One region of the Brevibacillus agri genome, then DNA from elsewhere that is predicted to be linked to it. Evidence: riboswitches for the same ligand, from Rfam matches in the RefSeq annotation. Region 1 holds a riboswitch; the other holds the start of a gene.
What was found. A riboswitch is a leader RNA that binds a small molecule or an ion and turns the genes downstream of it on or off. The one in region 1 is predicted to bind S-adenosylmethionine.

Region 1 (6,786 bases):
ATTTGTCCGTGTCGAGAAACTGCCCGAGTAGCAGCGGGAGTTGCGAGAGAGCTTGGCTGCGCAGGCGATAGCGGGTTCCGCTCGTCTCGACCAGCCGGGCGGAGCGCAGCATCGACAAGTGATGATGCACCGTCGATTTGGCCATCTGGAGCGCTTCTGTCAGTTCTTGCAGCGTCAGCTCCTGTTTTGCGAGCATTTTCGCCATGCGGAGCCGCTGCTCGTCTCCGAGCGCCTTGAAGGATTGGACCAGCGTCTGCGGCGGCTGATACGGGTCGATTTGCTCGCGCAAGTTTTCATCGGCAACCGGGTAGTAAAAAATTTTGCAGCCTGCGTCATCGGCCTGCACCGTCCAGGGGCGATAGACCGCCTGCGGAATCAGCAGGACGCGGGTGACAGTCGGCTCAGGCGGATAGCTTGCTCCAGTCGCCCATTCCACCAGCGCTTCCGGGTCGAGCTTTTCTTGCATGCCGCGCTTTTGGGCAATCTCCCGTTCGAGCATGCGGCAGATGCGCTCCTCCTGCGGCTCGATGTGCGCCTGATACCAGCCTTCCATCAGCACGAGCAGGTGCTGGCGCAATTCCTCCGCGTCCACCGAAGTAATATGGGCGATGTACCGTTCGAAAAAGAGATGGCTGCGACAGGCCGCCTGCAACAGTTCGCGATCGGCGCTGCTTCCTTGCGCGGCTTTTCGCCGGGAAGCTTGCTGCGCTTCGCCCAAAAAAGGCAGTGCCTGGTAGCGCAGCTCTTCCTCTGGCAACTGCCTGACGTAGCCAAGAAACGACTTCAGCTCGGCAAAAGGCTGCTGGCGGTACTGGTGAAGCAGATGCAAAAGCGTCTTCCATGTGTTGTGCGCCTTGGCGTAAGCGACCTCGCGCTGGACAGCAGGAGGCAGCGCCTCGATTAGCTCGCGCCAGTGGGCGGGCGGCTGCTCCAGCGTGTGATGAATCTGCTCGTAAGTGGCAACGGCGATGCCCAGCGCTGCTTCAAAAAGCGGCGAAAAGGCGAATTGCACCTCGTAGGTCGTGCGTTCGCTCCCGATGTTCCATACTTTCAAGAGGGGATCATCCTTCCAGTATTTGTAGTACGTCTCATTCTAAATGTTTTGAATTGTAAATTCAATATTTTTCGTATGACTGGTTAGATGGATTTCGAACCAGAATCGTTGAGTGTGGCAGGAAGAGGGGCGAGCGCCTGAAAGCAGCAAGCAGAAGACAGCACCCGAAAAAAGAAAAGCGGCACGCCTCTCCCGCGAGAGTTGCGTGCCACTTTTTACGAGACAAAAGCAAACTTAGTTGACAGTAGAAGGTTGAACGGCGCGTTGCAATGCCTGCTCCAGATCGCCGATGATGTCGTCGATCGCCTCTGTGCCCACCGACAGTCGGATCAGCCCTGGCGTGACCCCGGCAGCCGCCTGTTCTTCCTCATTCATCTGCTGGTGCGTCGTGCTGGCCGGATGGATGACGAGCGACTTGGAATCGCCCACGTTGGCCAGGTGCGAGAACAGCTTCACGGATTCAATCAGTGTTTTGCCTGCCTTCACGCCGCCGCGAATGCCAAAGGTGAGGATGGCGCCAGCGCCTTTTGGCAAATATTTTTGTGCCAGCGCGTAGTTGGCGTCACCTTCCAGGCCAGGGTAGCTGACCCACTCGACCGCTGGATGCGCGGCGAGGAATTGGGCTACGGCCAGGGCGTTCTGGCTGTGGCGTTCCATGCGCAGGTGCAGCGTCTCCAGACCTTGCAGGAACAGGAAGGAGTTGATCGGGGCCACGGCTGCGCCGATGTCGCGCTGCAGTTGGACGCGCGCCTTGATGATGTAGGCGAGCAGTCCGACTGCTTCCGTATAGACGACGCCGTGGTAGCTCGGGTCTGGTGTCGTCAGGCCCGGGAATTTGCCGTTGTTCCAGTCGAACTTGCCGGAATCGACGATGATGCCGCCGATCGCTGTGCCGTGCCCGCCGATGAACTTGGTCGTGGAGTGGACGACGATGTCTGCGCCATGCTCGAATGGACGGCACAGGATCGGCGAAGCGAACGTGTTGTCCACGATCAGCGGCACGCCGTTTTCGTGCGCGATGTCAGCGATTGCCTGCAAGTCCGCCACGTCAATGCGAGGGTTGCCGATCGTCTCGCAAAAGAGCGCCTTTGTTTTCTCATTGATGAACGCCCGGAAGTTTTCCGGATTGGACTGATCGACAAAGTGAACCTTGATGCCAAGACGCGGCAAAGTGTGCGCAAAAAGGTTGTACGTACCGCCGTACAAGCTGCTGGATGCGACAATTTCATCCCCGGCTTGGGCGATGTTCAAAATGGAAAAGGTGATCGCTGCCTGACCAGAGGAAGTTGCCAGAGCACCGACGCCGCCTTCCAGGAGTGCCACGCGCTTTTCAAAGGCGTCCTGGGTCGGATTCATGATGCGGGTGTAAATGTTGCCGAACTCTTTTAAGCCAAACAGGTTGGCGGCGTGCTCCGTGTCGCGGAAGACGTAGGAAGTCGTCTGATAGATCGGAACGGCGCGCGAGCCTGTTACGGGATCTACTTCTTGTCCACCATGTACAGCGAGGGTTTCCGGTTTCCATTGTTGCTGGTCAGACATGCTTATCTCTCCTTTATATATGGGGATTAGGGATAAAAAAACGGAGCATTCCTCTGAGGAGAAGAAGGCTCCGGCTATACACGGGTGTGCACTCATCTCTCAGAATCTATGGATTCTGCAGGAATTAGCACCGCGCAAGGCACGCTTGCTGGTTGCCGGGTTTCACAGGGCCTGTCCCTCCACCGCTCTTGATGAACTGTTGCTTCAGTTGTTGTCATAATTGTATGAAAAACCACACTTCGCTGTCAATAATCAATAATGAGTTATCAGGTTGGATTTGGTGGGATTGAGGCGTTGAGAGATTTGTTCATGCTCACCCGTTCATGCTGTTTCCCATGACGTCCAAAGTACCTGTGTGATACGCCTTGTTGACGTGGTTTGCAGGCTGATGCCCCGCACTCCAAGGGTGCTCTGCGTTTCTTGCACCCGCCTTTTTCCAAACCAAAAAGAGAATGCTGTTTTGTATAGTAGTCTTCATATATAGAATGGTTATTTTTGTAAATGTGTCACCCGCCTGTACCGACCAACCATCTCCCTGTCCAAAAACAAACCCACCCTCACACTGTCACAAATTTGTCCCTATATCTCCGCGCTTTCGCCGCCCGCGTCGTTAGAAAATGGCATGGCCCTATGATATGATGGGAGTGGCAGAAAACGACCAAACGATTGTACATATAGGAGGAACATACGCGATGAGCCATGGCGTGAAGGAAATTACCCCGCAGGAGCTGCTGGAAAAGCTCGCGGCCAACGAAAAGCTTCAGGTGATTGACGTGCGTGAGGTGGAGGAGTGGAACGAAGGCCATATCAAAGAAGCCAAGCTGATTCCGCTCGGCTTTTTGCCGCATCGCATCGACGAGCTGGACAAGGAGATCCCGGTCGTCATGGTGTGCCGCAGCGGTGCGCGCAGCCACAGAGCGACCGAATATTTGTGTGAGCTTGGCTTTGACGCTGCCAATATGGTCGGCGGCATGCTGGCTTGGCCTGGCGAGAAGGAAGTGTAAGCCGTACGGTCCATACGGTCACGACCGCACTGGCAACGCCGAGACGTTTTCCACACAAAAAGAAACATGCGCTTTTACGCGGTATAGCGGCGGACGCATGAGAGAAGCAGGGGAGGAAGAAAATCGTGAGTGAGGGAGCACAGCAACAAGGATCCGCGTTGCAGCGCCATTGGTTTACGGTGCTCGCAGGCGTGATTATCCTCGCGATTGTAGGCGTGTTGGGCTACAAATACATGGCAAAAGAGCCGATTCCCGTGATGAAGCCGATTGCCGATTTTACGTTGGACAACAGTGACGGCACTTCGTTTACGTTTTCGGAAGGCAAAGGCAAGGTGCGGCTGGTCGAGTTCATGTTCACCAACTGCCCTGACATTTGCCCGGCGACGACGTACAACATGTCCAAGCTGCAAGAGCAGCTCAAGGAGAAAAAGCTGTTCGGCGACAAGGTCGAGTTCATTTCCATCACCTTTGACCCGGATTTCGACACGCCAGAAGTGTTGCAGCAGTACGCGGCGAAGTTCAAGGCGGATCAGAGCGGCTGGAAGTTTTTGCGCGGCGATGCCCAGGCGGTGGAAAAGGTGACGAAGGATTTCGGGATTGCCGTATTGAAGCAGCCTGACGGTTCCTTTGCCCATACCGCCCGCATGTTCCTCGTCGATGGCGATGGAAACATGCGCCGCGCCTACGGCATGGCAGCCGACATGGACATGGAGCAGATGCTGAAGGAAATGGAGCAGCTTGCGGACTAATCAGGCTGATTCCTCGTACGTGATCTGCACGACATGCTCGGTTTGATTTTCAAATTCAATATGCACGAGTAACGCCCACCTGCGATTGCCCTCCTGGAGCAAGAGTTTGAACGTCTCCTCTGACGTGGTGGGCGTTTTTGCTGTGCGCCCGACGTGCAGGTAGTCGACGATCTGGGCATGCGGATATTTTTTCATCGTCTCCTGCATCGCCAATCTGCCCCATTTGGCATATGGCGGCTGGGCGCAGGCAGGGGCATACTGGAAGAAGAATAACAGCAGGCTTGCTGCGATGGCGGTCAGGACGCTTCGCGCGAGGCGAACGGATACAGAGGCTTGCATGGCGTAAGACCCCCTTTTTTGTATTGGAAAACAAGCTTGCCCTCTATTTTGAAGCCTTTTTTTCATGTCATTCGTAGAAAATATTTACAATTTGGAAAGCGGGGGATTTCATGTACTACTTGCTCATTCCCTTATTTGGTGTTCCGCTCATCCTGGCGATTTTTGCGCTGCGCTCTCGCCGGAGCGGCTTCTGGAAAAAATGGTGGCCGCCTGTCGTGTCAGCGCTGCTGATTTACGGAGGCTGCCTCGCTGCCAACGTGTATTGGCAAGTACAGTACGGCATTCCGGTGCTTCCGACCAAAGCCGATCTGGAGCTGTTTCTTTATTTTTGCCTGTTCCTCGTCTTCGTGTTTTTTATTATGTACCTCGTCTTTTTCTTTGTGATGCGCAAACCGTTCTGGAAAATGAATCTGTTGTTTCTCGCCACGTCGTCTGGTCTGTTTCTCCTGTTTGCCGGGGCTTTTTTAGGCATGGGGCCGTTTATGTCGAAGGTGGAGTACGTCTCGGTTGTGCAGAGTGTAAAAAACAAGTGGCAGGCCGTGCCCGTGCAGGCGTCGAGCAATAAGCCGATTGACGTCACGCTCGTCTACAGCAAAAGGGACTGTCTGAAAAGGTGTGCTGGCCAACCTTACGACAGCCTGATTTTGGTCCGGAACCAGTCGGGGCAGCCGCTGGGCATTGAGCTTTTGGTTCGCCTGCAAAACGAAAGTGGGGCCGTCATCGAAGACAAACAGGCGTTGCCGCTCAAGCTCGCTGCGGGGGAAATCGTGCCGGTATGGACAGAAGATACAAACATGGAAGAAAACTTTTGGGAGCGGGTCAGTACGGTCACGGATGAGAGAGTAGCGGCGATTGCGTATCAGTTTTCTATTATTGACCGAAGATGAATGTGTCGAATTGTCAAGACTGGATGAAACGAACGCCTCGCGTTGTGTTACAATAAGAATGGCATGCTTGGTTCGGGTTCCCAAAATCATGCACGATGATGTTAGGAGGAAAGAGTTTGAGCGACGTTAAGATTTTCGCGATGGGCGGCCTCGGCGAGATCGGAAAAAATATGTATTGCGTCGAGTATGAGGACGAAATTATCATCATTGACTGCGGGGTGAAGTTCCCCGAGAATGAAATGTTCGGTATTGATCTGGTCATCCCCGATATTTCCTATTTGGTGGACAACCAGCACAAGATTAAAGCACTTTTGTTAACGCACGGACATGAGGATCACATCGGAGCGATTCCTTATATTTTCAAGCAAATTAACGTGCCGATCTACGGTGGTCGTCTGACCCTGGGCTTGGTCAAGGCGAAGCTGGAAGAGCATCGCATGCAAAATGACGTGAAGATGATTCCGATCTCAGAAGATACGGAAATCCCCTTCAACCGCCTGAAAGCGTCCTTTTTCCGCACGAATCACAGCATTCCGGATTCGTTCGGGGTTGTGATTCATACGCCGGAAGGGATGGTCATTCATACAGGTGACTTCAAATTCGATATGACGCCAGTCGGACAGACGACCGAGTACGGCAAGATTGCGAAAATCGGGGCGAGCGGCGACGTTTTGGCGCTGCTCTCTGACAGTACGAACAGCGAGCGCTACGGCTTCACCATGTCGGAGCGCACTGTTGGCGAAGGGATTCTCGACGTGGTGCGCAAAGCGCGCGGGCGGATCATCCTGGCGACATTCGCGTCCAACGTGCATCGCCTGCAGCAAGTAGTAGACGCTGCCGAGCAGTGCAATCGCAAAGTAGCGGTGATTGGCCGCAGCATGGAAAAAGTGTTCCTGATCGGACAAGAACTGGGCTACATCCAGATGCCGGAGGGCATGCTGATTGATATCAAGCACATTGACAACTACGCCGACAATCAGGTGCTGATTATTTGCACCGGAAGCCAAGGCGAGCCGATGGCGGCATTGACCCGAATCGCTTCCGGATCGCACCGGACCGTGTCGATCTACCCGGAGGATACCGTCATTATCTCGGCTTCCCCGATTCCAGGCAACACGATCAATGTCAGCAGGACGATTGACAAGCTGTACCGCGCGGGCGCGAACGTCGTGCTCAGCCACGTGTTTGACATTCACGCGTCCGGTCACGGCAGC
Region 2 (6,786 bases), 2.4 Mb from region 1:
GGCGATGCTTGCGGCGGCGAAAAAGCATGATGTTCTGCTCATGGAAGCGGTCAAATCGACCCTCGTGCCGAACTTTTTTACGATTCAGGACCATTTGCCCAAGCTGGGGAAAATTCGCCGCTTCATCGCCAGCAATTGCCAGTATTCCTCCCGTTACGATGCGTATCGCGCGGGCGAGGTGCTGCGGGCTTTTGACCCGGCTTACTCCAGCGGAGCCTTGATGGATATCGGGATTTACTGTCTCTATCCGGCAATCGTTCTGTTTGGCAAGCCGGAGCAGGTCAAGGCAGAAGGAGTTGTGCTGGCGTCAGGGGTAGACGGAGAAGGCAGCATTCTTTTGAAGTACGAAGAGATGGACGCCATCCTCAGCTTTTCCAAGATTACCACCTCCTATCAGCCAGCGGAAATCCAGGGGGAGGACGCCACGATGGTGATCGATAAAATCAATCACCTGACGCGCATCGAGATTCGCTACCGAGACGGCAGGATCGAGGATGTGACCAGGCCCCAGACGCCGAAGGCGATGCACTACGAAATCAGGGAGTTTATCCGGCTGGCTTCGGCGGGCGCCAGAGAGTCGGCGACCAATTCACATGCAGCCTCCCGATTGACGATGGAAGTCATGGACGAAGCGAGAAGGCAAATCGGCGTCGTCTTCCCGGCCGATTTGCGGCGCGGAAGCAAGCATCCGGAGACAGGGAAGAACGAACAAAACAGGGAGGCGAAACGCGATGAAAATGTTTGATGTGACCGCACCTATTTTTGAAGGGATGACGGTGTACAAAAACAAGCCGGAAAAGCAGCCGAAGATTTTGTCTGCAACAAACGGCTACGTGACCGAGTCGAGAATCGACATGGATGTGCATTCTGGCACACATGTGGACGCGCCGCTGCACATGGTGAAGGACGGGGAGACGTTTGAAAGCATTTCGCTGGAAAAGCTGGTAGGAAACTGCCGCGTACTCGACCTGACGCATGTGGAAGACAAGATCGGGCGAGCCGAGCTGGAAGGTTACGACATTGCGTCGGGAGAGTTTGTCCTGTTTCAAACGAAAAATTCGTGGGAGGATGCTTTTTCGTTCGAGTTCGTCTATTTGGCACAAGACGGCGCAGCGTATTTGGCGGAAAAAGGCGTGCGCGGTGTCGGCACGGATGCATTGGGGATTGAGCGCAGCCAGGAAGGACACCCAACCCACAAAACGTTGTTTGGCGCAGGCGTGATCGTGATTGAGGGCTTGCGGCTTCGCGAGGTGCCCGCAGGAAAATACTTCATGGTTGCTGCCCCGTTAAAGCTGGTCGGCACAGACGCTGCTCCGGCAAGGGTGCTGTTGTTTGAGGGCTGGCAGGGATGAAGGTAAATAAAGCGTTCGCAGGGGGGAGCTGCGGGTTCGGGTACGGGTTCGGGCACGGATACGTATGCCCAACTGCTTTGCGCGACAGAGGGTCTGGCTTGCTATCCCTTTAAAACGGCCGTGATGTTACCACAGAGCATCTGAAAACCGGATGCTCTAAGAAAAGGCCAGACAGCAAAGGAATGACCGTTCCCAAAATCAAAGGAGGCGAAAAGCATGCCAAGTCGACCAAATCGCGAGGAATACGGGGAGTATTTTGCCTACTATGTCGAGCAAGTGCCAGAAGGCGAGTTGACAGCCGTACTGGCGAAGCAACTGGCGCAGACCGTCGAGATGTATGCCGGGCTTACCGAGGCGCAAGCGGAGTATCGCTACGCGCCGGGCAAATGGACCGTAAAAGAAGTGTTGGGGCATCTGATCGATACGGAGCGGATTATGAGCTACCGCTTGCTGCGAATTGCCCGGGGAGATCAGACACCGCTCGTCGGATTTGACGAAAATGCGTATGTTGCGCAAGCTTTTTTTCAGAAACGCGACCTGGCCGATTTGCTCGAAGAATATCAGGCTGTTCGGCAGTCGACGCGCGCTCTGTTGCGGGGAGTGGCAGAGGAGGCGTGGACGCGAACAGGGACGGCCAACGGCAACAAACTGTCCGCACGCACTTTGGCCTATGTCATTGCCGGGCATGAGGCCCATCACTGTCGCATATTGCGGGAAAGGTATTCACTGTAGACGGTATGCAAAAGCGAACCGCGTTGATTTGATTCGTCCCTTTCGCTTGTTTATTCTACCATTTTCAGGAAAAGTAGAATAGAATGGTAGTAACGATTTGCAAAATTGCATACGGGGGAACAGGTTCCTTGCGGCGATTCGCTGCTAAGGATAATAGGGAAGCTCGGTGCAAATCCGACACGGTCCCGCCACTGTAAGAGGGGAGTTTCGCGCACACAGGCCACTTGTCCAGCCGCTGGACAGGGAAGGCAGCGCCAGACGATGATCCCGAAGTCAGGAGACCTGCCTGTTTCAACAACACTGATGGACCTACGGGAGATAGGGAGGTGTTAGAGGACTCGCCATACTGGCAAACGGACAAGGATGTCTATTGCTTGCCTGCGCATTTTCTAACGATCGGATCTCGTTTCGATCAGTAGAAAATGCGTCTTTTGTTTTGGGGAGAGGAAATCGGCGCTGATTGACCGTGAGCAACTCAAAGGAGGGAGCAGCATGGTTCAGCTTTTCATCTGTCAATGGTGCGGTTATGTCGAAGAACGAGAGCTGTCGGGGGAAAGCGAGGAAGGGCTGGTCCGTTGCGTTTGCTGCAGTACGGAGGAAGTCGAAAGCGTTTTTGCCAGGTGAAGGCGACCGTACATTCGGAACGGTTGTCCCGTTTTTGGCCGTATCTGAACCGTTTCTGACCGCATCTAGCCTGGTTAAAAACGAAAAAGAATTTTGTTGACGAATGCTTTGGAATTTCTTAGAATAGGCTCAACAGCAAACAAAGTTCTTATCCAGAGAGGTGGAGGGTCTGGCCCGATGAAGCCCGGCAACCGTTGCGTAGTGCGACAAGGTGCCAATTCCTGCGGGGCGTTTTCGTTCCGAAAGATAAGAAGCGGGTACATCGTAGCAGTTATGACGAACCTTCTTCTTAGCGAAGAAGGTTTTTTGATGTTTCCGCTCAACAAAGGCTTTCTTTTCCAATAAGCTTTTCGCTTGGCCGCTTTCTCGACGAGAAAGAGCAAAAATTCATAGTTTTCTTTATCCAGAGAGGCGGAGGGACTGGCCCGATGAAGCCCGGCAACCGTCACACAGCTTGTGACAAGGTGCCAATTCCTGCAGGGCGGAAGCGTCCTGGGAGATAAGGAGAAGGATTTCGTTGATGCCAAAACCTTCTTCTTAGCGGGAAGGTTTTTTCTTTTTACGAAAATATTGCTATGAGGTGGTAGAAATGAGCGCAGGTGTAGTCAAGGTAGGGCTGCTTGGATTGGGAACAGTAGGGGGCGGCGTCATCAAGACGATTCGTTCGCAGCAGGAGAAGATGGCTGCGAGATTGGGCAAGCGAATCGAAATTGTCAAAGCATTGGTCCGCGATTCGGAAAAAGAACGGGCCGTTCAGGTAGATCCCGCGCTTTTGACCACGGATTTTGAGGACGTGTTGAAAAGCGATGTGGACATTGTCGTCGAGGTGATGGGGGGCGTCGAGCCGACGTATGACTACGTCCGTGCCTTGATCGAAAAAGGCTGCCACGTGGTGACGGCGAACAAGGAGCTGCTTGCCAAACGCGGCACAGAGTTGGTCGATCTGGCAAACCGGCATCAGGTCCATCTGGCCTATGAGGCGAGCGTGGCAGGCGGCATCCCGATTTTGAGCGTGCTGCGACAGTTTTTGCGCACGAACGATATTCAAGGAGTGCGCGGCATTCTCAACGGTACGACGAACTTCATCCTGACGAAAATGGAAGCGGAGCAGCTCCCCTATCAGGAAGTGTTGAAGCAAGCGCAGGAGCTGGGGTATGCGGAAGCCGATCCGCGCTCTGACGTGGAAGGATTCGACGCGATGTACAAACTGTACATTCTCGCGCAGCTTGTGTACGGAGAATCGCTGCCGCTTGCAAATGTCGTGCGCAAAGGGATTGCCGATTTGTCTCCTGGTCACATCCGTATCGCAAACGAGCTGGGCTACCGGATCAAGCTGATTGCCCAGGCGCACAAAACAGAGCAAGGAATCCGGCTCTCGGTTCAGCCGACCATGCTGCCTGTCGCTCATCCGCTGGCGCAAATTCAGGATGCTTTCAACGCTGTTCAGCTTTCCGGAAACATCGTAGGCGATCTGCTGTTTACGGGCAGAGGCGCAGGCGAGCTGCCGACGGCAAGCGCCGTTGTCGAGGATTTGGCTTATTTGTTGACGCAGCCGTTTACCCCGCATCCGGCCTGGAAGGAAAAAACGGCCGAAGCGCAGCCGAGTCAATGGCAGGACGAGCGCGTGCTGTGTTATCTCGAAGGCTCATGTCTCGCTGCGACGCCTGATCGCGTCCTGCATTTCTTGCGCGAGGCGGGCGTGACGGTGACGAAGCTGAAAGTCCAATTCGATCTGGGCGGAGTATTGCGCGCGGGGTTGATCGTAACAGGGATTCGCGAAGAGCACGAGGAAGTGCTGAAAAGCGATTTTGGCCTGTCCGTCCGCTGCTTCCCGCTGCTGGAAACGGCATAACCCGAAAAAGCGGCGCAAAAGAAAAAACGGGCAGGCAGCAAGGACGAATGCCAGATGGATGGCGTCCTACTGCCTGCCGTTTTTGTCCGAATGCTTGGGGGGATCAGGGGCGGAGCCGTTTTGCTGGTTTCCCGGGAAGACGGCTTTTTCCCATTTGGTCATGAAATAGCCCGAGAGCAGAAAAACGCCAATGGCTGCTACGGTAATGATGGCTCCTGTCATGCTCTCCCTCCTTTTGCTCGTAAAAGCGGTCTTGCTATGGTTTACGAATAAGGCTTGGAGAGGTTTCAGCCAAAAGAACAGGGATGCGCCCGTTTTTTCATGAGCGGCTTCCGGCTGAAGTGGCGAATAGGACGGGGGTTATACTATGCCATGCTAACTTCCCCGCACGCGGCCCTCTGCGTCAATCTGGACGTTTTCCGAGAGCGATTCGATTCGCTTGCGCAAAGCGGCTCCATCTGTGGCGTTCATCGGCACGGCTTGTCCCAGTTCGGCGTGGAACGGAAGCATTGTCAGGTCGCAGGCGGCGTTTTTCGTACAGCTTGCTTGCAGCACCATCGTTTCCCACGTTTTCGGCTCGGTCGAGCGCGTGAAAATGAAGTTGCCCAGGCTGTAGGCGATCCATTTGCCGCGATACTGCTCAAAGCCTTGCAGCACGTGCGGATGGCCGCCGACGATCAGGTCAGCGCCTGCGTCGATGTACGCCTTGGCGAGTTCTTTTTGATGATCGACGGGAAAGTCTTCGCGCTCTTTGCCCCAATGGGCGATCACGACGACGAGATCAGCCTGTGCTTTCGCCTGCTCGATGGCTTGGACGGCCAAGGCGGGGTCGTAGGTTCCCGCCAGTCCCGGCCCGTTTTTTTGCGCGAACCAGCTCACTTCCGGTATGACCCGGCTGAATCCGAGCACGGCGAGCCTGATGCCGTTTTTCTCCACAAAAACAGGCGCGAAGGCGCGGGTGGCATCGACTCCGCCCCCGACATAGGCGATCCGGTGTTCCTCCAGCGCGGCGAACGTATCGAGCAAGCCGTCTACGCCCTGATCCATCGAGTGGTTGTTCGCCAGATTGACCGCGTCGATTCCGGCGGCCTGCATGGCGGGCGCAGCCAAAGGGGACGACTTGTAGACGTACGCTTTGTTGTCGGCGGGAGTCCCTCTCGTCGTAAGCGGCGTCTCCAGGTTGGCGATGGTGTAGTCATCCTGCAAAAAAAGCGAGCGCACATGCGTGAACGGGTAGTCGTAGCCTTTTTCTAGCAAAACGTTTTCCACATTTCCTGCCATCATGACGTCCCCGACAAAGCTGAGCCGGACAGTCGGCTCCGGGGCAGCGACCGGCTCTGGTGCGGGAGTGGCTTTGGGAGCCTCGTGCTTGCCGAGCGCAGTGAAGCCGAGATAAGCGCCTGCCCCGAGGACGGCGAGCAAGCTGAAAAGCAGCGTATTTTTCCCTGCCCGAAGCCACTTTGGTTTTGTCTGTCTTCGCCGGGAGCGTCTCCGGCTGTGATTCGTCTCGTTCATGCTTCTCCTTTCTTCGCTAACGAAAAGCTGCTAAATTTTGCTATGATAAAGGTAATTACGAAAAGAGGCGAAAAAAGATGCAATTATCCTTTGACCATCTGGTTCATTTTGTCCATCGTCCGCCCGCAGAAGCAGCGCGGCTGTTTCGCGAAGCCGGATTTCACGCTGTAACGGGAGGCAGGCACACCCATTGGGGGACATGGAACAGTCTCAGCTATTTTGGCTTGTCGTATGTGGAGTTTTTGGCGGTCGAGGATGCGGCGGTTGCCGGACGATCCGACAATCCGCTCATCGCGCAGTTGGTCGCGGAGCACGAGCTTGGCGAAGGGCTTGGACAAATCGCCTTGCGCACCAGCGAAATGGATCGGTGGGTGGAGCGATTTCGCGCGCTTGGGCTGAAGCTGACAGGGCCAGTAGACGGCAGCCGCACAAGAGACGACGGAAAAACATTGCGCTGGCGCATGCTGTTTGCCGAAGACCCGCAGACTGCGCGAAAGCTGCCGTTTTTGATTGAGTGGCAGGAGACAGACGAGGAGCGCCAGGCAGATTTGACGCAGCGCGGGATCATCGCTCCGCATCCGAACGGAGCAGCCGAGCTTCTGGCTGTCGGCTTCGCTGTCGCGAATTTGGACGCGGCTGCTGCGGACTGGACGCGGTGGTTCGGCTTGCAGGGCGGGGAAGTTTTCACGGATGAGCGACTGGGTGCGCGTT

Region 2: linked by a shared signal. The riboswitch ahead of BA6348_RS12320 (homoserine dehydrogenase) and the one ahead of BA6348_RS00240 (homocysteine synthase) in region 1 are both predicted to bind S-adenosylmethionine.

Annotation. Positions count from the first base shown of each region.
Region 1 is NZ_CP026363.1:40,800-47,585, reverse strand. It holds gene BA6348_RS00245 (ArsR/SmtB family transcription factor) at 1-1,054, opposite strand, end outside; gene BA6348_RS00250 (MFS transporter) at 1-2, opposite strand, end outside; gene BA6348_RS00240 (homocysteine synthase) at 1,289-2,593, opposite strand; SAM riboswitch class I at 2,683-2,791, opposite strand; gene BA6348_RS00235 (rhodanese-like domain-containing protein) at 3,286-3,597, shown strand; gene BA6348_RS00230 (SCO family protein) at 3,723-4,346, shown strand; gene BA6348_RS00225 (YqzG/YhdC family protein) at 4,347-4,685, opposite strand; gene BA6348_RS00220 (hypothetical protein) at 4,796-5,572, shown strand; gene rnjA (ribonuclease J1) at 5,671-6,786, shown strand, end outside.
Region 2 is NZ_CP026363.1:2,457,496-2,464,281, forward strand. It holds gene BA6348_RS12305 (Gfo/Idh/MocA family protein) at 1-745, shown strand, start outside; gene BA6348_RS12310 (cyclase family protein) at 732-1,352, shown strand; gene BA6348_RS12315 (DinB family protein) at 1,569-2,084, shown strand; cobalamin riboswitch at 2,189-2,388, shown strand; SAM riboswitch class I at 2,854-2,961, shown strand; SAM riboswitch class I at 3,105-3,214, shown strand; gene BA6348_RS12320 (homoserine dehydrogenase) at 3,298-4,560, shown strand; gene BA6348_RS26685 (hypothetical protein) at 4,627-4,782, opposite strand; gene BA6348_RS12325 (CapA family protein) at 4,936-6,075, opposite strand; gene BA6348_RS12330 (VOC family protein) at 6,153-6,786, shown strand, end outside.